4 regions of the Thioalkalivibrio nitratireducens DSM 14787 genome follow, and region 4 is predicted to be linked to each of the others. Evidence: predicted binding sites of a transcription regulator. Region 4 holds the regulator's gene; each other region holds the start of a gene.

Region 1 (4,989 bases), 1.1 Mb from region 4:
GACCAGGCCCTGTGCGATCGGCAGACCCAGCCCGGTACCGGATGCGCGCCCGGTCACCATCGGAAAGAAGATCCGCTCGCGGATCTCCTCGGGAACGCCCGGGCCGTTGTCGCGCACCCGCAGGCGCGCGACCAGGCGGTGGCGCTCGCCGGAGATCGTGTACTGGCGCAGGATCCGGGACATCAGGCGGATCTCGCCGTGGTCGCCGAGTGCCTGCATCGCGTTCTGCACCAGATTGAGGATCGCCTGCACCAGCATGTCGCGATCGGCCAGCACTTCGGGGATGCTGGGGTCGTAATCCGCCGTGATCCGCAGATCCAGCGGCAGTTGCACGCTGACCAGCCCACGCACGTGCTCGAGTACCTCGTGCACGTTCACCGGCTCGAGCCGTGGGAGATTGTTCGGTCCCAGCATGCGATCGACCAGGCCGCGCAGGCGGTCCGCCTCGCGAATGATGATCCGGGTGTACTCCCGCAGCGCCGAATCGTCGAGCTCGCAGGCCAACAGCTGCGCCGCACCGCGCAGGCCGCCCAGCGGGTTCTTGATTTCGTGCGCGAGCCCGCGGGTCACTGCCCGGCTGATCGCCTGCTGCTGGCGCAGCTGGTCTTCCTGGTTGATCCGCTGCTGGCGGTCGATGGCGGTGAGTTCGATCAGCAGGCGCGCGGGTAGCATCGCATCGTGCAGCGGCGAGACCACCAGATCGGCGAGAAACCCCTGTGCGCGCAACGGTTGCAGGCGACGGGCACGCAGCGTGAGCGGATGGTCCAGGGTCATCGCGTGCTGCAACTGCCCGGTCAGGTTCCGGTCCAGGCGCAGCGATTGCCCGAGTTGCGCCCCAACGACCCGCTCGCGGCTGAGGCCGAGCAGCACCTCGGCTGCCGAGTTGACCGAAATCAGCCGCAGCCGGCCGTCGGTGACCAGCACTGCGGTCGACAGGTCGTCCCACCACGAACAGACGTCCGTACCGGATCGGTCTGGAACAGCATTGGCATTCATCGGGGAGGACCTAGCAGGAATTGCGCCAGAATCGCGCGCCCATCGCCTGCGCCGTTGATTCGCCGATCCGGCGCCAAAGGGACGCAGGATGCACGGGTGCCGGGGGATAATAGCACCAATATGGTGCGATACGCGCGACCGGGCGCACCCGGTTGGTGCTAACGGCCGCGGAAGCTACGGCGATCCCGGGTCACCGGGTCGGGTTCGTCCGGATCCGCCTCGACGGTGGGCGCTTCCGGCGCACCCACCGGTTCCTCGGTCACGGGCCGCAGCGGCCTGCGCAGGATCTCCTCGGCGTCGGGCAGCGGCAGCGCACCCATAGGCGCACGCACCTCGATCCGTTCCGAATCTGCCCCGGTCGGTGGCCGATCGCCGAAGTGCGGCGTTCCGTCCGGACCGGTCCAGCGATAGACGTCGCTGGCGACCGCCAGCGATGCGCTCAACAGCAAGGCCGGTAGGAGACCGGGGAAGAAAAGGGCTGCCCGCCCCCGCCGGGTCACCACGCGAACAGGATCCATTGCGGCGGCACGAAGTCAGGGCCCAGGCCGGGCCGGCGGGTATCGAGCATGCCGTCCCCGGTGGTGTCGAGCAGGTAGTAGGGTCGCCCATAGCGGGGGATCACTTCCACCATGAACAGGCGCCCGCCGAACCGGTATTCCCGAATCAGCCCGTCGCGCCGCTCGATCAGCGTGATATCGGCCTCCTCCAGCCGCTGCAGCTGCCGGGCACGCTCGTCGAGGACCGGCGGCGGGGCGTCGGCTGCTATTTCCGGCGGAGGTGGAGCATCGCTCCACTCCTGCGCCCAGGCGGCCGGCAGTGCGATCAGGCCCGCTAGGGCCGCGAACAGGATCCAGCGCATTTCAGAGCTCCATCAGGCGTTGCTTTTCCTCTGCCGAGGGCTCGAAGCTGCGTGCCTCGTAGTACTCGAAGATGGCGTTGACCGCGGCCTCGGGAGTGTCTACCAGCGAGTATAACGCCAAGTCGCCGGTCGAAATCGTACCGCGGGCGACCAGCGTCTGCTCGAACCAGTCCAGCAGGCCGCGCCAGAACGTGGTTCCGACCAACACGATCGGGATCCGGCGCGACTTACCGGTCTGGACCAGGGTCAGGATCTCGGCCAGTTCGTCGAGGGTGCCAAAGCCCCCGGGCAGCACCACATACGCGGACGCGTATTTCACGAACATCACCTTGCGCGCGAAAAAGTGCCGGAACCCCAGGCCGATGTCCTGGTACGGATTCGCCTGTTGTTCGTGCGGCAGCTGGATATTCAGACCGATGCTCGGCGATTTCCCCGCGAACGCCCCCTTGTTCGCCGCCTCCATGATGCCCGGGCCGCCGCCACTGACCACCGCGAAACCGGAATCCGACAACTGGCGCGCGATCTCCTCGGCGAGCAGGTAGTCCGGATGCCCCGGCGGAATCCTGGCCGAACCGAAGACACTCACCGACGGCTTGATCCGCGCGAGCCGTTCGAAGCCCTCGACGAACTCGGCCATGATCTGGAAGATCTTCCAGCTTTCCCGGGTCAGCTCGGAATCGTCGATCGGGGCCAGGCCTGGATGATGAGCTCGCGCACTCGGCTGCTCCGGTGGGGCATTCGCATCCTTTTTCATCGCGCTAGCGTAGCGCCCGTTGGACCCGCCGACAAACCGCCGGACCGGCCGTGCGGTTCCCGGTGGGGACGGCAACGCAGTACACTCGGGACGACGCCCACCGAACCCGATCCGATGACCGAAAACGTTCCCCTGGTGCTGGTGGACGGCTCGTCGTACCTGTACCGAGCCTTCCACGCCCTGCCGCCGCTGACCGCTCCCGGCGGCGAACCGTCCGGCGCCCTGTATGGGGTCCTGGGCATGCTGCGCAAGCTCCGGGCCGACTACGGGCCGCAACGGATGGCGGTGGTCTTCGACGCCCCGGGCAAGACCTTCCGGGACGACCTCTACGCCGAGTACAAGGCGAACCGCCCATCGATGCCCGAGGAACTGGCCGTACAGATCGAGCCGCTCCACGAACTGGTGCGGGCCATGGGCTTGCCGCTGCTGTGCATCCCCGGGGTCGAGGCGGACGACGTGATCGCGACCCTGGCCGCACAGGCACAGGCGCGCGGTGAGCCGGTGGTGATTTCGACCGGCGACAAGGACTTGGCGCAGCTGGTCAGCGACCGCGTGACGCTGGTGAACACCATGAACGGCACCGTACTCGACCCGCCGCGCGTGCGCGAGAAATTCGGGGTCGATCCAGAACGGATCGTCGATCTGCTGACGCTGGTCGGCGACACTGTCGACAACGTCCCCGGCGTCGACAAGGTCGGCCCGAAGACTGCGGCGAAGTGGCTCGCCGAATACGGCAGCCTCGACGCGGTGATCGAAAACGCCGACCGGATCAAGGGCAAGGTCGGCGAGAACCTGCGCGCGGCGTTGGAGCGGCTGCCGCTCTCGCGCGAATTGGTCACCGTGCGGCGCGACGTCGATCTGGGCATCGACGAGCACGAACTGGCCCTGGGCAAACCCGACACGACACGTCTGCGCGAGATGTACGGTCGCTTCGGTTTCCGGCGCTGGCTGGAGGAACTCGAAGGGAATGCCGGCGCCGACTCCGCGGACGACCCGCCGCCGGAAGAAGCGCAACGGCGCGACTACTCCGCGATCCAGGACGACCGGGCGTTCCGCGATCTGCTGAACCGGCTGGAACACGCCGAGCTGGTCGCATTCGACACCGAGACGACCAGCCTCGACTACATGCAGGCCCGGATCGTCGGCGTGTCGTTCAGCGTCGAGCCGGGCCGGGGCTGGTATGTCCCGCTGGCCCACGAGGGCCCGGACGCCGCCCCCCAGCTCGAGCGCGCCCGCACGCTCGAACGGTTGCGCCCCTGGCTGGAATCCGCGGAACGGGCAAAGCTCGGGCACCACCTGAAGTACGATCGAAACGTGCTCGCCAACCACGGCATCACCCTGCGCGGCATCCGCGAGGACACAATGCTCGAGTCCTACGTGCTCGACGCTGGCGCAAACCGCCACGACCTCGACAGTCTCGCGGAGCGGCACCTAGGCCATCGCATGATCACCTACGAGGACGTCGCCGGAAAGGGCGCAAAGCAGATTCCGTTCGCCGAGGTCGCAGTGGCCCGGGCGACCGAGTACGCGGCGGAGGATGCCGACATCTGTCTGCGCCTGCACCAGGCGCTGAACCCGCGCCTCGCCGACGCCGAGGGGCCGCGCGCGGTCTACCGCGAGATCGAACTCCCTCTGGTGCCGGTGCTCTCCGACATGGAACGCACCGGCGTCCGGGTCGACGCGGAACTGCTGCGCGCGCAGAGTGCGGAACTCGCGAAGCGCATGGACGAGGTGTCCGAGCGCGCCTATTCGGAAGCCGGCGCCGAGTTCAACCTGGGCTCGCCGAAGCAGATCCAGGAAATCCTGTTCGACCGGCTCGGCCTGCCGGTGCTGCGCCGGACCCCGAAGGGGCAGCCGTCCACCGCGGAGGATGTGCTGGAACAGATGGCGGCCGAGTATCCGCTGCCGCGCCTGATCCTCGAACACCGCGGGCTGGCCAAGCTGCGCAGCACCTATACCGAACGGCTGCCGGAGCGGATCCACCCCGAAACCGGGCGCGTGCACACCTCCTATCACCAGGCGGTGGCGGCGACGGGCCGGCTGTCGTCGTCGGACCCTAACCTCCAGAACATTCCGGTGCGCACCGACGAGGGCCGCCGGATCCGCCAGGCGTTCATCGCCGAACCCGGGCAGGTGCTGCTGGCCGCTGACTATTCGCAGATCGAACTGCGCATCATGGCCCACCTTTCGCGCGACCGGGGCCTGCTCGAGGCTTTCGCCGCAGGCGAGGACATCCATCGCGCGACCGCAGCAGAAGTCTTCGGGCTGGAACCCGCGTCAGTGGGCCCGGACCAGCGCCGGGCCGCGAAGGCAATCAACTTCGGGCTGATCTACGGCATGTCGGCGTTCGGCCTTGCGCGCAACCTGGGGATCGAACAGA
Region 2 (4,989 bases), 1.0 Mb from region 4:
ACCGCGGCGTCGAGCAGTGCCCGCTCCGGGGCGGGCAGAGCGGAAGTCCGCTCCGGGTCTGCATGCAGCCATCGTCGCAGCGCCGGAAGCGCGAGTTCGAACGGTCGGGAAAGACGGGCAAAGGCACGAACCGAGCGCCGATCGAGCGCCGTGCAGGCAACCCCGGCCGATGGCAGATCGGCTGCGACCGCCGTGGCGACCCCGGCTTCCAGGCCCCGCAGCGGGCCGGCCACCAAACCGGCCAGTCGCGGGCCGCCCGCGCGCGCAGCCACGCGAGATCGGCGGCGGCCTCCGAACTGGTGCCCCGAAACACGACCGCCGCGTGCAAGCCGCTGGTGGTCTCGCGCCGGAAACCGATGCGCAGGCATCGAAACCCCGCACCCGTCCAGAATTCGATCAAACCCGGTTCCGCGCCAAAGCTCGCGCCCACGACCGGAACGTCCCGCCGCCGGGCCCAGCCCAGGGTAGCGCGCAGCATCCGTCGGCCAAGCCTGCGACGCTGCCAGTGCGGGTCGACCGCGATGCGCAGCACCCGCAGCGCCGGACGCCGCGCCGCCGCCAGCGCTCCATGCTCGGCCAACACGCAGGGCAGGAATCGCCCGGGCGGCCGGCGCAGACCGGACCACACGGCGTCGGCTAAACCCGGTTCCAGACCGGGCTCGATCTGGGCGAGCACCACACCGACGATACCGACACCCCTGGTCTCGGCCAGCACGCCCACCTGCAGCTCCGGGGAATCCAGCCAGCGGCGCAGGTCCGACGGCCGCGTGCGGTAGTGGGCGTCGGAAAGCAGTCCGACCACCGCCCGCAGCCGCGACTCGTTCGCGGCGAGGCCTGCGCCCGAGACCCAGCGCATGCGCAACGGTGGCCTCCCAGGCGCGGTTGCGGGTGCCTTGGCCTCGGCGTCCAGCAGGAATAGCCGGTCGACCCAGTCTTCCAGGGGATCCCCGGGCGGCCAGCGCACCGGCCAGTCCAAGCGGAACTCGTGCAGCCGGTGGCCATCGTCGCGCAGCGTCTTCAGGAATCGATGCCGGAAACCCTGGCCACTGCCCTCGAACCCCGCCGTGGTGGTGGCGAACGCCACGCGTGGCGCCAGGCGCGCAAGGCGCCGCAGCAGATGCACCGGCAGCGCTGCGGCCTCATCCACTACCACCAGATCCGGGGCGAGCCCGCGCTCCAGCAGTGCGTCGGGCGCGATGTACAAAGCCGCGGCTCGGGTGCCGCCCCGGCACGGCGTACCCCCACCGCGCTCAACCTCGCCCAACAGCGGGCGGATCGCGTCCGGATTCGGAGCGGTCACCCGAACGTCCAGCGGAGTTCGGAGCAGCCAGTGGACGACCAGCGCTCCCAACAGCGTGGACTTACCGCGCCCGCGCGGTGCGGTGAGTATCGCGCAAGTCCGCGGGGGCCAGCTCGGGGCACACGCGAGCGCCCGGAACACGCGCCGCTGCCCCGCATTCAGCCGACGCTCCTCAGCTCGCGACGGGATCACCGGAACCGGCCACGTTCCGTCCTCCGCAACCCGCTCCACGATGTCCTCGGCCAGAAACCGGCGCAGGCGCCGCCCGAACGGCGTCGGCGCCGGTTCACCCGCAAGCAGCAGGAACACGCCCCCGCCGCGTAACAGACCCGCGGCAATGGCCAGCGCGTCCACCGGGGGTATCGCTCCTCCCTCGAACACCAGCGCGTCGAGTTCGCGGCCCAGCCAGTGGCCGGCCTGCGCCGGGCGCGTTCCTGGCAGCCCATCGGGAACCGAGGCCCCGAACCATCCCACGTCAGAGGACGAAGCCAGACGCCGTAACCACGCGGCGGCCCGGTTCCGCGCCCCGGGTCCATCGCGGACCATCACCAGGCGCCGCGGGATCCGGGATTGGGGGGTATCGGCGCACATCGTCGACCATGGTAACAGCCGGGCGCCGGAGCGAAGCGCGACGACCCATCGCCAAAGCAAAGCGACAGCAACGAAAAATAAGCAAGAGATTTATTGGCGTTCACGCGAAGTCCGGCGTATAGTCAGGCGCGTGAGAGGCCGACAAGCGACATATCGTGGTGGGATCTGTATCAGCAGTCGCTTCCGTTGAACGGTTGCCGCCGAGCCGCTCACTTTTGTTTCTCTCTAAGTAACGAGGTTTATGGTTGTGAATACTGGTGTCGTGAAGTGGTTCAACGAAAGCAAGGGTTTCGGGTTCATCACTCCTGATGATGGCGGCAAGGACGTCTTTGTCCACTTCTCCGCAATCGATGGAAGCGGGTTCAAGACCCTGGCCGAAGGTCAGAAGGTGTCTTTCGAAATTCAGCAGACCCCGAAGGGCCTGGCCGCCGGCGCGGTGAAGGCGATCTGACGGTACTGCAGGATCCGGGGCAACCCCGGATCCATCGAGCCGCCTCGGCAGGGGCGGCTTTTTTTTTGCCCGGGGCAAGATCGGAACCGGAAACCACGGGCAAACCGGCAGCACGGGAACTCCCATGCTGCCGGGTGACCCAGGCCCGCTGGTGCGGGCTCGGCTACAGGCTGTAATACATATCGAACTCGACCGGGTGGGTCGTCATGCGCAGGCGCGTGACTTCTTCCATCTTCAGCTCGATGTAGGCATCGATCATGTCGTCGGTGAACACGCCGCCCGCGGTCAGGAACGCGCGATCCTTATCGAGTTCGTCGAGCGCGTTGTCCAGCGCATTGCTGACCTGCGGGATGTTCTTCTCTTCCTCCGGCGGCAGGTCGTACAGGTTCTTGTCCATCGCGTCCCCGGGATGGATCTTGTTCTGGATCCCGTCGATGCCGGCCATCAGCATGGCGGCGAAGGCCAGGTACGGGTTGGCGGTGGAATCCGGGAACCGGACCTCGATGCGCCGTGCCTTCGGGCTCATCACGAACGGGATGCGAATCGACGCGGAACGGTTGCGCGCCGAGTAGGCAAGCATCACCGGCGCCTCGAAGCCGGGCACCAGCCGCTTGTAGCTGTTGGTCGAGGGGTTCGTGAACGCGTTCAGCGCCCGCGCGTGCTTGATGATCCCGCCGATATAGTAGAGGGCCGTCTCCGACAGTCCGCCATAGAGGTCGCCGCTGAAGAGATTCACGCCGTCCTTCGACAGGGACATGTGCACATGCATCCCGGACCCGTTGTCACCGACGATCGGCTTGGGCATGAAGGTCGCCGTCTTGCCGTGGGCGTGGGCCACGTTCTGGACGACATACTTCAGGATCTGGACCTCGTCGGCCTTGCGCGTCAGCATCGCGGCACCGACACCGATCTCGCACTGCCCCGCGGTCGCGACCTCGTGGTGGTGCACCTCGGTGTGCAGCCCCATCTCGTCGAGCACGTCGCACATCGTCGAACGGATGTCGTGCAGGCTGTCGACCGGCGGCACCGGGAAATAGCCGCCCTTGACCGTTGGCCGGTGGCCGATGTTGCCGTCCTCGTAGACGCGCTCGGAGTTCCAGGAAGCCTCGCTCGAATCGACCCTGCAGTAGGAACCCGAGAGGGAGGCACCCCATTTCACGTCGTCGAACACGAAGAACTCGTTCTCCGGCCCGAACAGCGCCGTGTCGGCAATACCGGTCGAGGCCAGGTAGGCCTCGGCACGCTTGCCCAGGGAGCGCGGGCAGCGATCGTAGCCCTGCATGGTCGCCGGCTCGACCACGTCGCAGCGCAGGTTCAGCGTCAGATCCTCGAAGAACGGATCCAGCACCGCCGACTCCGGATCGGGCATCAGGATCATGTCGGACTCGTTGATGCCCTTCCAGCCGGCAATCGAGGATCCGTCGAACATCTTGCCATCCTCGAAGGTATCCTCTTCGATCTCGTGGGCCGGGACAGTCACATGCTGCTCCTTGCCCTTGCTGTCGGTAAAGCGGAAGTCGATGAACTTCACTTCCTTGTCCTGGATGGTTTTCAGCACATCGGCTGCGGACATGAGAGTCTCCTTTCGTTTGGCTTGAGCGTGATGTATGGACGCAGCCCTCCGGCGCGGGGCACAGGTACGGGCGATCCGTTACGGCCGAATCCAAAAGCACGGTTTGTGCCAGCCATGGTTTGGCGCCCGGATTGCCCATGATGACACCCTTGCCCGTCCTACGCACCAGACTGGAACAGCGAAGGCACCACCATGGTGCAACCGGCGCTCAGGAGCGCCCATCCCTGGTGCGCGCCCGGTACAGGATCAATACCTCGCCGAGCTGATCCTTGAAATCCGCCCCCTGCCGCAGGCGCTCGGCCAGTTGCACCGCGCGCCGGTTCAGTTGCGCGCCGGCATCCTCGTCGTCGAGCCGCAGGGTCACGGTCACGTGCACGCGGCCGCCCAGGTAGTGCAGCCCCACCTGCTCGACCGATGCGAGCTCGGGCTCGCCTTCCCAGGCGCCCCGGAGGCATTCGGTGATCTCCGGGCGCAGTGGCAGACCGACCGACCGCACCTGCTCCTCGTCGTTCTCCGGATCGACATGGACGGTCACATCGCGCAGCGCGGGGAAGCTCGCCCGAACCGACCGGTATACCTCATCCGCGATCTGGTGACCCTCGGAGACCGAGATCCGGGGCGCCACCTGGATGTGCACGTCGGCCGCCGCCTCGTTGCCCAGCTTCCGGGTGCGCAGCATGTGCGCGCTCTTCACGCCCGGCACACAGGCGATCGCATCCCGTATCGTTGCCACCTGTTCCGGCTCCAGCGCGGTATCGATCAGCTCCGCGGCGCTCTTGAACACCAGGCGCCAGGCCATGTGCAGAATGAACACTGCCACCACCAGCGCGGCGACCGCATCCAGCCAGGGCCAGCCGGCCACCGCTCCGCCAATGCCCACCAGCACCACCAGCGACGAGATCGCGTCACTGCGGTGGTGCCAGGCGTTCGCGTGCAGCAATGGAGACCCGATGCGCCGCGCGACCCGTACCGTGTACTGGTACAGACCCTCCTTCGCGACCAGGGTCAGCACTGCAAAGGCCAGCGCCGCCGGAGCGGGGCCGCTCACCATCTCCCAGGCCAGCAGACGCTGCA
Region 3 (4,989 bases), 240 kb from region 4:
AAGTACCACGCCGACATCCATCGGCCGGACACGCCGGAAGCCGCCGAGGAGGCACCGTTCTACGCGATCCAGAAGGCGCTGGAATATTTCCAAAGCGCGGGTCATGCCCGCTGAGGAGCGAAAGGTGTACGAACGCTGTATTCGCCGCGGGGGCCGGGTCCTGCACGTGTCGCCGGTGAGCCGTTGCACCGCCCGATCGGTACTGCTGGTGCGGTGTGCGCCCACCGGCTGGGGCCGGGTCGCGTCATGAAGACCGTGTACACCGCCGCCGACCCGATCATGGCCGGGTTCATCGAAGGTGTATTGCAGAACGCCGGCATCCAGGCCCACGTGTTGCAGGCCGGGCTCTACGGCGCGGCAGGCGAGATCCCTCCGAACGAATGCTGGGCCCGGGTCGTGGTCGTGCACGAGGAACAGGCCGAGCAGGCGCGTGCGGTGATCAAGGAATACCTGGAAGCCGAGGCGGATCCTACTGCCTGCGACTGGACCTGTCCGCGCTGCAAGGAAAGGAGCGAGGCCCAGTTCACCCAGTGCTGGAACTGCGGCTACGAGCGCGAAACCCCGCCGGGTCGCTAGCGCCTTACCCCCTTCCCAACCCTCTCTCCCTGGAACGGCGGAGGGGCGTGTTTTCCGAGCCAACTTCAGGCCTTTATCCGCCACCACATGGGTGCCATCATGCCGCGGAACCCGACCGGAGGGACCCTATGCGCAACCCCGAAGACGATCACCTGTACGAGGCGACCCTCTCCTCGGAGACCGTGTTCGACGGCGTAGTGATCAAGCTTTTCCGCGACCGCATTCGCCTGCCCGACGGGAGCGAAGGAATACGCGAATACATCCGGCACCCGGGTGCGGTGCTGATTGTCGCCCAACTCCCGGACACCCGCCTGCTGTTCGTTCGCCAGTTCCGCTATGCCCTGGGGCGTTCCGTGCTCGAACTGCCCGCGGGGCGCATCGATCCCGGTGAGGCGCCTGGCGACTGCGCTCGCCGCGAGTTGCTGGAAGAGACCGGCTACGAAGCCCGGGACTGGCGGCCGCTCGGGTCGATTCACACCTGCGTCGGCTACTCCGACGAGCGGATCGACGTGTACTTGGCCCGCGAGCTGACCGAGGTCGGCGCCGAGCCCGACGACGGCGAGTTTCTGGAGATTCTCAGCCTGACTCCGGACGCCGCCGAACAGGCGGCCCGGGACGGGCGCGTCACCGACGCCAAGACACTTTCCGCGCTGTTCCTGGCGCTGCCGCACCTACGCGGCTGACCGACCGGAGACGGGCCACTACGCGCGGCCCTCGACGCTGCTCGGCGGTAGGCACCCGGAACGGGCGGAAGAGACCGCAGGCCGTCACCCGCCGTTCCCACGCCAGGGTTGCCGCGAGCGTTGCAGTGCTGCCAACGCTGGTTGGCGAGGGTGGGGGGCGGACCGTGCCGGCCTTCGTCACCCCGTTGTGAGTCCGCTGGGCGTGGTGGCTCCGAGGCGACTTTCCCGGTACGGATCGTGCATCCCGCTGGACGATGGGTCCGGATCGGTGCGCGGCATCGGTCGCGCAGCCGGGCTGGGGGGACACGCGGAATGGACACGGCGGAACGCAGCGCACTGGAGTTTCTGGTTGCGGCGCGGCGCTGCGAGGTGGCGGCGCTGGAGCAGCTCGCGCAGGCGGTGCAACTGGTCGCGGTCGTTCGCGCGCTGATGCACAGCCTGCAGCGCGAACGTGGGGCGTCGAACCTGTACCTCGGGTCATCTGGCCGTCGGTACGGCGAACGGCTCCAGCAGTACCGCGAAGATTCGGAACGGGCCCAGGCCAGTTTTCTGGAGCACCTGTCGACCTGGTTGAATCCGGGATCCCGCGGGTTGCAGTGTAGCCGCCTGCTCGGTGGCATCGCGCTGGCGGTGGACGGGCTTTCGCGGCTCCCCGAGTTGCGTGCTGCGATCCTGCGGCAGGATGTCGACGCGCCCGAGGTGATCGAGCGGTTCACCGAACTGCTCGGCCACCTTCTGGGGGTGGTGTTCGAGGCGGCCGACACGGCCGTGGATCCGGAGGTGTCCCGAGCACTCGTTGCGTTGTTCAACCTGATGCAGGGGAAAGAACTTTCGGGCCAGGAGCGCGCGATCGGCGTGGCAGGGTTCAGCCGCGGCTGGGGCGACGAGACGCTGCGCCAATCGCTGGTGCACCGCATCGATGCCCAGGAGCGCTGCTTCCGGATCTTCACCGAGTTCTGCGACGAGGATTCGCTGCGTCTCTGGCAGGAGTGCCAGACCGTGCCCCACACGGCCGAACTGGAACGGCTGCGCCGGATCGCCTGTACCGGCAGCCGGGATGGACTGCTAGAAGGATCGCTGGACCTCGCCGAACTCTGGTTCGCCCAGGCGACCCATCGCATCGACGCGTTGTGGGGGGTAGAGGAGCAACTGGAGGCCCATTTGCGCGGCCTCTGCGAGCGCCGGCTTTTGGAAGTGCGCGCGGTTCTGGAGGATGCAACCGCGTTGACGGGCGGTGGGGAAGCCGATTCCCGCGGGCGGGAACAGCCATCGGCGGTGATCCTCGGCAGGCCGCTGCCGGTCACTGGCGAGGCGGGTGCGGCACGGTTGATCGAGCTGGAACGCCAGCGGCTGGAGGGCAACGGTGGCCTGCTGCAGACCTCGTTGATGGACCTGGTGCATGTCCAGTCGCGGCAGTTGCACGCGATCGCGGACGAGCTGACCGCAGCGCGCGAGGCGCTGGCCGAGCGCAAGCTGATCGAGCGGGCGAAGTCTCTGCTGATGAAGCACCGCAACCTGTCCGAGGAGCAGGCCTACCGTCTGCTGCGCCAGACGGCGATGAACCAGAACCGGAGGCTTGCCGAGGTCGCGGAAGCGACCGTGGCCATGGCCGATGTGCTGGCCTCCCCGGTCACGTAGACCAGCCCCCCAGCCGAACCGGCGGTGGCCGAATCCCCTTGGCCCGATGGTTCACACGCGACACCCCATTGGCGAGAGGGCTCGCTTCCTAAAGGTAGACATCCCCGCGCCTGCAAACGCGGCGGGGGCGCACCACAGGCGGGCACGGTGAAGGTAATGGCACCAGCCTAGTGCGGTGACTGCCATGTCCCGGCGGTGCGGCGCCTGCGGTGCCGCACTTCGTGTTCGACCGGCGTTACCGCGATTTCTGGCGCCAAGTCGTTGAAGGAACAATGAGCACCGTATGGCAACGGATTGTGTCGGCACGGCCGTGACCGAGTTGGCACGGTGTCTGCTTGGCTTATCGCGAGCAGGACCAACGGCGGTCCTTCGCTTTGGATTCGGACAAAGGCGTCCACCCGCAGGTTGCGTTCTTCGCGGCCTGCACGGTGCGACGCCTTTTTGTTGCGCAGGTTTTCCAACAGACAAGGGGGCAGTTCATGAACGATCAGAAGCAGCCGGGCAATCCTTCACGGCGTCGATTCCTCGGTGCGCTCGCCGCTGGTGCGGGCGCGATTACGTTGGGTACGCACCCGGACTTCTTCCGCGCCGCGGCCTGGGCGGGGGGTGCCGAAGGCCTGGAACGAACGAAGCTCAGCCTGGGGTTCATCCCGCTGACCGATTGTGCACCGCTGGTGATGGCCTACGAGAAGGGGTACTTCAGGAAATACGGCCTCGACGTGACGGTGGCGAAGGAGGCCTCCTGGGCCAATATCCGCGACAAGGTCTCCGTCGGAGAACTGGATGGCGGGCACATGTTGGCGGGCATGCCGATCGCGGCCAGTCTCGGCGTGGGCGCGACGCGCAGGCCGACCGTCACCGCGTTCAGCATGGACCTGAACGGCAATGCCATCACGGTCTCGAACGACCTGTACGACCGGATGCTGGAGGCCGACCCGGAGGCGATGGCCGAGCGCCCGATGACCGCCCGCGCGCTGAAGAAGGTGATCGACGCCGACAAGGCCGCGGGACGCGAGCCGATGACCTTCGCGATGGTGTTCCCGGTGTCGACTCACAACTACGAGCTGCGCTACTGGATGGCCGCCGCCGGCATCGACCCGGACCAGGACATCCGGCTGATCGTGATCCCGCCGCCGCAGATGGTCGCGAACCTGCGCGCGCGCAACATCGATGGCTACTGCGTCGGCGAGCCCTGGAACGAGCGCGCGGTGGACGCCGGGATCGGGCGGGTAGTGATCACCAACTACGAGATCTGGAACAACAATCCCGAGAAGGTGCTGGGGTTCAACCAGGACTGGGTGGAACGGTACCCGACCACCCACAAGGCGCTGCTGATGGCGCTGATCGAGACCAACCGCTGGATGGATGATCCGGCCAACCGCATGGAGGTGGTCGAGACGATCTCGCAGAGGCGCTGGGTGAATGCCCCGGTGGACGTGGTGAAGATGTCGATGACCGGCACCTTCAAGTACGCGCCCGACGAGGAACCGCGCCAGCTCCCGGACTTCAACGTCTTCTACCGCTATGCCGCCACCTTCCCCTGGCGCTCCCACGCCGAGTGGTTCCTGACCCAGATGATCCGCTGGGGCCAGGTCGAGACGCCGATCGACATCCGTGCCGAGGCGGCCCGCGTGTACCGCACCGACCTCTACCGCGAGGCGGCGCGGGCGCTGGGCATCGCGTATCCGACCGTGGACCACAAGACCGAGGGCGACCGTGCCGAGCCCTGGATGCTCGAGGCCGCGAGCGCGCCGATTGCGATGGGCCCGGACCGGTTCTTCGACGGCAACCGCTTCGACCCGACCGATCTGCTCGCGTACATCGACGGCTTCGCAGTGCACAACCGCAAGGTCGCGATGGCCGATCTCGCCGCGATGAACGCCTGAACCGGACCCGGATACTGGAGGAACACCCATGAGCCTCTCTCTTACCACCATTCCGGCCGCCGGATCCCCGCGGCCCGATGCCGTTCCGCGTCGGGACACGGTTTCGCCGGGCCCCGCGATTGCTGGGCCCGCTCGCGAGGAACCGGCCCGGCCTGCCGATGCCGCCGTGGGGCGGCCGCAGGAACGGATCGCGGTGGACCGGCGTT
Region 4 (4,989 bases):
CGTCGTAGCGGCTGGCGAGGCCAACGAACTTCGCCGCGGCGCGCGCGTGCATGCCCAGACGGTTAACGATGGGAACCGCGCGCTGCGGCATCGGAGCATTCCTGGTCGCAGAGTAGGATGCCGTCGTGGCCTCCGCTGATCGCCTTGTTCACCAGCTCGGTCAGCGGCAGGCTGCGGTAGTTGAGTACCCGCACCAGCATCGGCAGGTTCACGCCCGCGATCACCCGCCGCTTGGGTTCGCGGGCGAGCCGGCCGGCGATGTTCGCGGGGGTCGAGCCGAACATGTCGGTCAGGATCAGCACTCCGTCGCCGTGATCGAGGCTGCGCAGGCGCGCACGGGCGCGTTCCTCGATCGTGTCCGGGTCGTCGTTCTGGGACATCGCGAGCGCCTCGCAGGCCCGGGGCAACTCTCCGAGCATGCTGCGTGCCGTCTGCAGCAGGGTGTCTCCGAGGTGCTGGTGCGTGATCAACATCAGGCCGACGGCCATCGTGTTACTCCGCGTCCGTGAGGGGGGTATCGAGTTCCCGGTGGCGGGTACTCACCGTGACATTGTCGGCGCTTTGCCACGCCTTGGCCAGTCGGTCGACCAGATAGACCGACCGATGCCGGCCGCCGGTACACCCGATCGACACCGTCAGGTAGTTTCGGTGATCTTCCAGGAAATGTGGAAGCCATTGCTGCAGGTGCGAGTGGATGCTGTCGAACATCGCGGCGACCTCCGCGTGCGTCTGCAGAAACCCGGCCACCGGAGCCTCGAGCCCGGTGTACTCGCGCAGGCCCGGCTCGTAGTAGGGATTCGGCAGGCAGCGCACGTCGAACACGAAATCGGAATCCACCGGCGATCCGTTCTTGAAGCCGAAGGACTGAAACAGCAGCGACAGCCGCTTCTGGCGCTTGGCAGCGAGCCGGTTGCGCACGGTCCGGGCGAGGTCGTGCATGGACATCCGGCTGCTGTCGATCGTTACGTCCGCCAGGGCCGCGATGTGCCCCAGCCAGTTCCGCTCCATCGCGATCGCCTCGACCAGCGGCAGGCCCTTGCGTGCCAGCGGGTGCCGCCGGCGGGTATGATGATAGCGGCGCAGCAGCACCTCGTCCGAGGACTGCAGGAAAACGACCTCGACCTGCACGTCGTTGGCGCGCAAGCGGGCGAGGGTCGCGGCCAGAGCGCCCAGGGCGTGTAGCCCGCTGCGCACGTCCACGCCCACGGCAATGCAGCCTTCGTTGCGGTGGGTGCTGTCACGCAGCTCCTGGATCAATGCGTCCAGCAATGCCAGGGGCAGGTTGTCGACGCAGAAGAAGCCAGCGTCCTCGAGCGTGTTCAGCGCGACGGTCTTGCCGGAGCCCGAGAGTCCACTGACGAGCAACAGGCGCATGTTCATGGCGCCTGCTCCGATCGCGCGCTCTGCATCTGCAGCCGCTGCCGGGTGCGCAGGTCGTCGCCCGCGACGTAGCCTTGCAGGTGCAACAGGTGAGCGCGTACCGCGGCCTCGATCATCACCGCGATGTTGCGCCCGGGCGCGACCGGGAGGCTGACCAGCGGAATCCGCAGGCCCAGGATCTCGATCTCGCCGCGGCAGCCAGTCAGGCGGTCGTCGGGCACCGGCGGGGGGCGGTCACGATCGCGCAGGTCGATGATCAGGCGCAGGTACTTGCCGCGCTTGATCGCCGAGTCGCCGTACATCGCGCGGATGTTCAGCACTCCCAGCCCGCGGACCTCGAGCAGATCCCGCAACAGGGGAGGGCAGGTGCCCCGGATGATGTCGGGGGCGATGCGGGCGAACTCAGGCGCATCGTCGGCGATCAGGCGGTGCCCGCGGCTGACCAGTTCCAGCGCGACCTCGCTCTTGCCTACGCTGGAATCCCCGGAGATCAGCACCCCGGCTCCCAGGATCTCCATGAACACGCCGTGGCGCACCGCGGTGTGGGCCAGGCGCTGTTGCAGGAAGTAACGCAGCAGCGCAATCACCTCGTGACTGCTTGAACTCGTGCACAGGATCACTGGCAGCGGGTGCGGACAGTGCGCGGGCAGTTGTTCGAACGGACAGGTTCCCTCGGCGAAGATGACCGCGGCGGTGCCGGTGGCCGCGAGGTCATGGATCAGCTTCTCGTGCTCGGTGGGCCCGAGGCTCTCGATGTAGGCGGCCTCGCGGTCGCCGATCACCTGGATCCGGTTGGGCCGGATCAGGTTCAGGTGGCCAGCCAGCGGCAGGTCGCTGTCGGTCGTGCCGGGCAGGATGCGATCTGCCGCGACCTTCTGCCCGTGCACGTAGGTCAGCCCCATCCGTGGCCCGAGGGTCGCGACCAGGTCGGCCAGGGTGAGCTTGTCAGGCATCATGGAACGCAGCGGTGGCGGCCTGCTGCAGTCCCGGTGGGTCGACCGCGCGGCGCATTGCGGCGATGTTGTCGGGCCGGGACAGTGCCCGCGCAAGCTGGGCCAGCAGTTCCAGGTGGTCGCCGGTGGACGCTTCCGGGACAACCAGCGCGATCAGGATGTCGACGGGTTCGTGATCGAGTGCGTCAAAATCCACGCCCTGATCGACCCGTAGGATCGCGACCCGGGGCGCGTCGAGTTCAGCCATCCGGCCATGGGGGATCGCCACCCCATGGCCGAGGCCGGTGGAGCCCAGCCGTTCCCTCGCCGATAGAGCATCGAACACGAGGTGAGTGGGCGGCCCGGCGGCCGACTCGTCGGCCCCCCCGGCCAGCAGTTCGCCCAAGGTCTCCAGCGCCCGCTTCTTGCTCGAAACCGTCGGCTCGATCTGGACGCGTTCCAGCGTGAGGAGGTCGGCGAGCCGCATGGCTCAGGCGGTTTGCTGTCGGTTGCGCATCGCGCCTTCGGCGCGGTGGTGGTCCTTCATTTTCTCCTTGTGCTTGATCAGCTGCCGGTCCGTCTTGTCGATCAGGCCATCGATCGCCGCGTACATGTCGTCATGCGTGGTGTCGGCGTGGATCTGGTTGCCGCTGACCTGCAGGTTCGCCTCGGCCTTGTTGTGGTTCTTCTCCACCGTGAGCACGACATGGATATCGATCACCTGATCGAAGTGGCGCTCGAGGCGCTGGAACTTGTCCTCGACATAGTCACGCAGGGCGCTCGTGATGTCGACGTGATGACCGGTCAGGTTGATTTGCATACTCACACTCCTTTCATGGGTGGGAACGCGAGCGCTAGACGAGCTGCCGTCGTTCGCTCGATGGCGGCAGGTTCATTGCCTCGCGGTACTTGGCCACGGTACGCCGGGCCACGTTGATGCCCCGGTCCGACAGGACCTGGGCGAGTCTGGAATCGCTCATTGGGCGATCGGGAGGTTCTTCGCTGATCAATTGGCGGATCATCGCACGGATCGCGGTCGCGGAGCATTCGCCGCCGTCGCGGGTGCCCACGTGGCTCGAGAAGAAATACTTGAACTCGAACACGCCGCGCGGGGTATGCATGTACTTCTGTGTGGTGACCCGGGAGATCGTCGACTCATGCATCCCCAGTGCCTCAGCGATATCGCGCAGGATCAGCGGCTGCATCGCCACCTCGCCCTGTTCCAGGAATCCGGTCTGGCGCTCGACGATCGCACGCGCGACCCGCAGCAGCGTTTCATTGCGGCTGTGTAGGCTTTTCAGAAACCAGCGCGCCTCCTGCAACTGGTTACGCATGAAGGCGCTGTCGCGGGCGTCGCTGACCCGACGCACCATGCCGGCGTACAGGCTGTTGATGCGGATCCGTGGCGCGATCTCGGGGTTCAGGTCCACGCGCCAGCCGGTGCCGTCCCGGCGCACGTAGACGTCCGGAGTCACGTATTCCGGGGGCTGGTTGCTGATCTGGCTGCCGGGCCGGGGGTTCAGCGTGCGGATCAGTTCCAAGGACCGGGCCAGTTCTGCTTCGCTCAGGCCGAGTGCGCGTTGCAAGCCCTTGAAATCGTGCCGTGCCAAGTGGTCCATCCCATCTGCGACCACCCTCAGCGCGGCGTCGCGCTCGGGCGTCGCCGGAGGGAGGCTGCGCAACTGGATGGACAGGCACTCGCGCAGGTTGCGTGCGCCTACGCCGACCGGGTCGCATTGCTGGATCCAGTGCAGTACGGCCTCGATTTCGTCGATGCCGACTTCGGTTTCGCCGCCCAGCGTGTCCTGCAGGCTGTCCAGGTCGGTCTCGAGGTAGCCGTCGGCGTTGATGCTGTCGATCAGCGCCGCGCCGATCCTGCGGTCGGCATCGTTCAACGGGCTCAGGTGCAGCTGCCACAGCAGGTGTTCGTGCAGGCCGCCACCCGCCCCCGCCTGGTTCTCGAACGGATCCCGGTCGTCCGATTCGCTCCGCTGTCCGGTGCTGCTGCCGTAGTCGGTGGTGTCCCAGGACTCACCGTCTCCGGGCTGGTCCGGCGCGGATGCCTCGGTCTCGGGGCCGGTCTCGGTCTCCGGCGTGCCGTCGCTCGTGTTGGCATCCTCTGCAAGCTCCAGCATCGGATTGCTCTCCAGCGCCTGTTGCACCTCCAGTTGCAGTTCCAGCGTCGACAGTTGCAGCAGCCGGATCGCCTGTTGCAGCTGGGGCGTCATGGTCAGCGTCTGACCCAGCTGGAGGTTCAGGGATGACTTCAACATGCGGCGGCACTACAGGGGGCATTGGTGTTCATGGCTTCATGGTACTGCCTGTGCACGCGCTTTTGCAGTCTCCTGCAGCCAGGGCGGGTTCGCGGCTGGTCTTGCGCAGATCCGGCGCGCCAGTCGCAGGCCGGGAATCCTGCTGGCGTAGACGCCCCGGGACTGCTACAGGCGGAAGTGTTCGCCCAGGTAGACGGTACGTACCCGGTGGTCGGCGAGCAGTTCCGCGGGGGTGCCCTCGCTGAGCAGCCGTCCCTCGCTTAGGATGTAGGCGCGGTCGCAGATTCCCAGCGTCTCGCGCACGTTGTGATCCGAGATCAGCACCCCGATGCCGCGCTGTTTCAGATGTCCGATCACGTCCTGGATCTCGACCACGGAGATCGGATCCACGCCGGCGAACGGCT

The links. Region 4 encodes sigma-54, which starts transcription at its own class of promoters, with help from an activator protein. Its sites were predicted from a motif close to TGGCANGNTNCNTGCTT; they were not measured.
Region 1: the regulator sigma-54 is predicted to act here: its motif matches at 1,008-1,024, upstream of glnL (nitrogen regulation protein NR(II)).
Region 2: the regulator sigma-54 is predicted to act here: its motif matches at 4,010-4,026, upstream of glnA (glutamate--ammonia ligase).
Region 3: the regulator sigma-54 is predicted to act here: its motif matches at 3,218-3,234, upstream of TVNIR_RS11410 (CmpA/NrtA family ABC transporter substrate-binding protein).

The regions. Positions count from the first base shown of each region.
Region 1 covers NC_019902.2:3,871,254-3,876,242, forward strand. Annotated here, with positions in the region: gene glnL (nitrogen regulation protein NR(II)) at 1-996, opposite strand, end outside; gene TVNIR_RS17725 (DUF4124 domain-containing protein) at 1,155-1,439, opposite strand; gene TVNIR_RS17730 (DUF2782 domain-containing protein) at 1,493-1,855, opposite strand; gene TVNIR_RS17735 (LOG family protein) at 1,857-2,609, opposite strand; gene polA (DNA polymerase I) at 2,724-4,989, shown strand, end outside.
Region 2 covers NC_019902.2:3,776,547-3,781,535, forward strand. Annotated here, with positions in the region: gene TVNIR_RS17235 (GNAT family N-acetyltransferase) at 1-1,891, opposite strand, end outside; gene TVNIR_RS17240 (cold-shock protein) at 2,139-2,342, shown strand; gene glnA (glutamate--ammonia ligase) at 2,506-3,915, opposite strand; gene TVNIR_RS17250 (cation diffusion facilitator family transporter) at 4,124-4,989, opposite strand, start outside.
Region 3 covers NC_019902.2:2,493,076-2,498,064, reverse strand. Annotated here, with positions in the region: gene TVNIR_RS11430 (hypothetical protein) at 1-114, shown strand, start outside; gene TVNIR_RS11425 (putative signal transducing protein) at 247-576, shown strand; gene TVNIR_RS11420 (NUDIX domain-containing protein) at 705-1,259, shown strand; gene TVNIR_RS11415 (nitrate regulatory protein) at 1,572-2,897, shown strand; gene TVNIR_RS11410 (CmpA/NrtA family ABC transporter substrate-binding protein) at 3,377-4,783, shown strand; gene ntrB (nitrate ABC transporter permease) at 4,812-4,989, shown strand, end outside.
Region 4 covers NC_019902.2:2,731,211-2,736,199, reverse strand. Annotated here, with positions in the region: gene TVNIR_RS12525 (HPr family phosphocarrier protein) at 1-91, opposite strand, end outside; gene TVNIR_RS12520 (PTS sugar transporter subunit IIA) at 63-488, opposite strand; gene rapZ (RNase adapter RapZ) at 493-1,374, opposite strand; gene hprK (HPr(Ser) kinase/phosphatase) at 1,377-2,336, opposite strand; gene TVNIR_RS12505 (PTS sugar transporter subunit IIA) at 2,326-2,799, opposite strand; gene hpf (ribosome hibernation-promoting factor, HPF/YfiA family) at 2,803-3,132, opposite strand; gene TVNIR_RS12495 (RNA polymerase factor sigma-54) at 3,167-4,585, opposite strand; gene lptB (LPS export ABC transporter ATP-binding protein) at 4,751-4,989, opposite strand, start outside.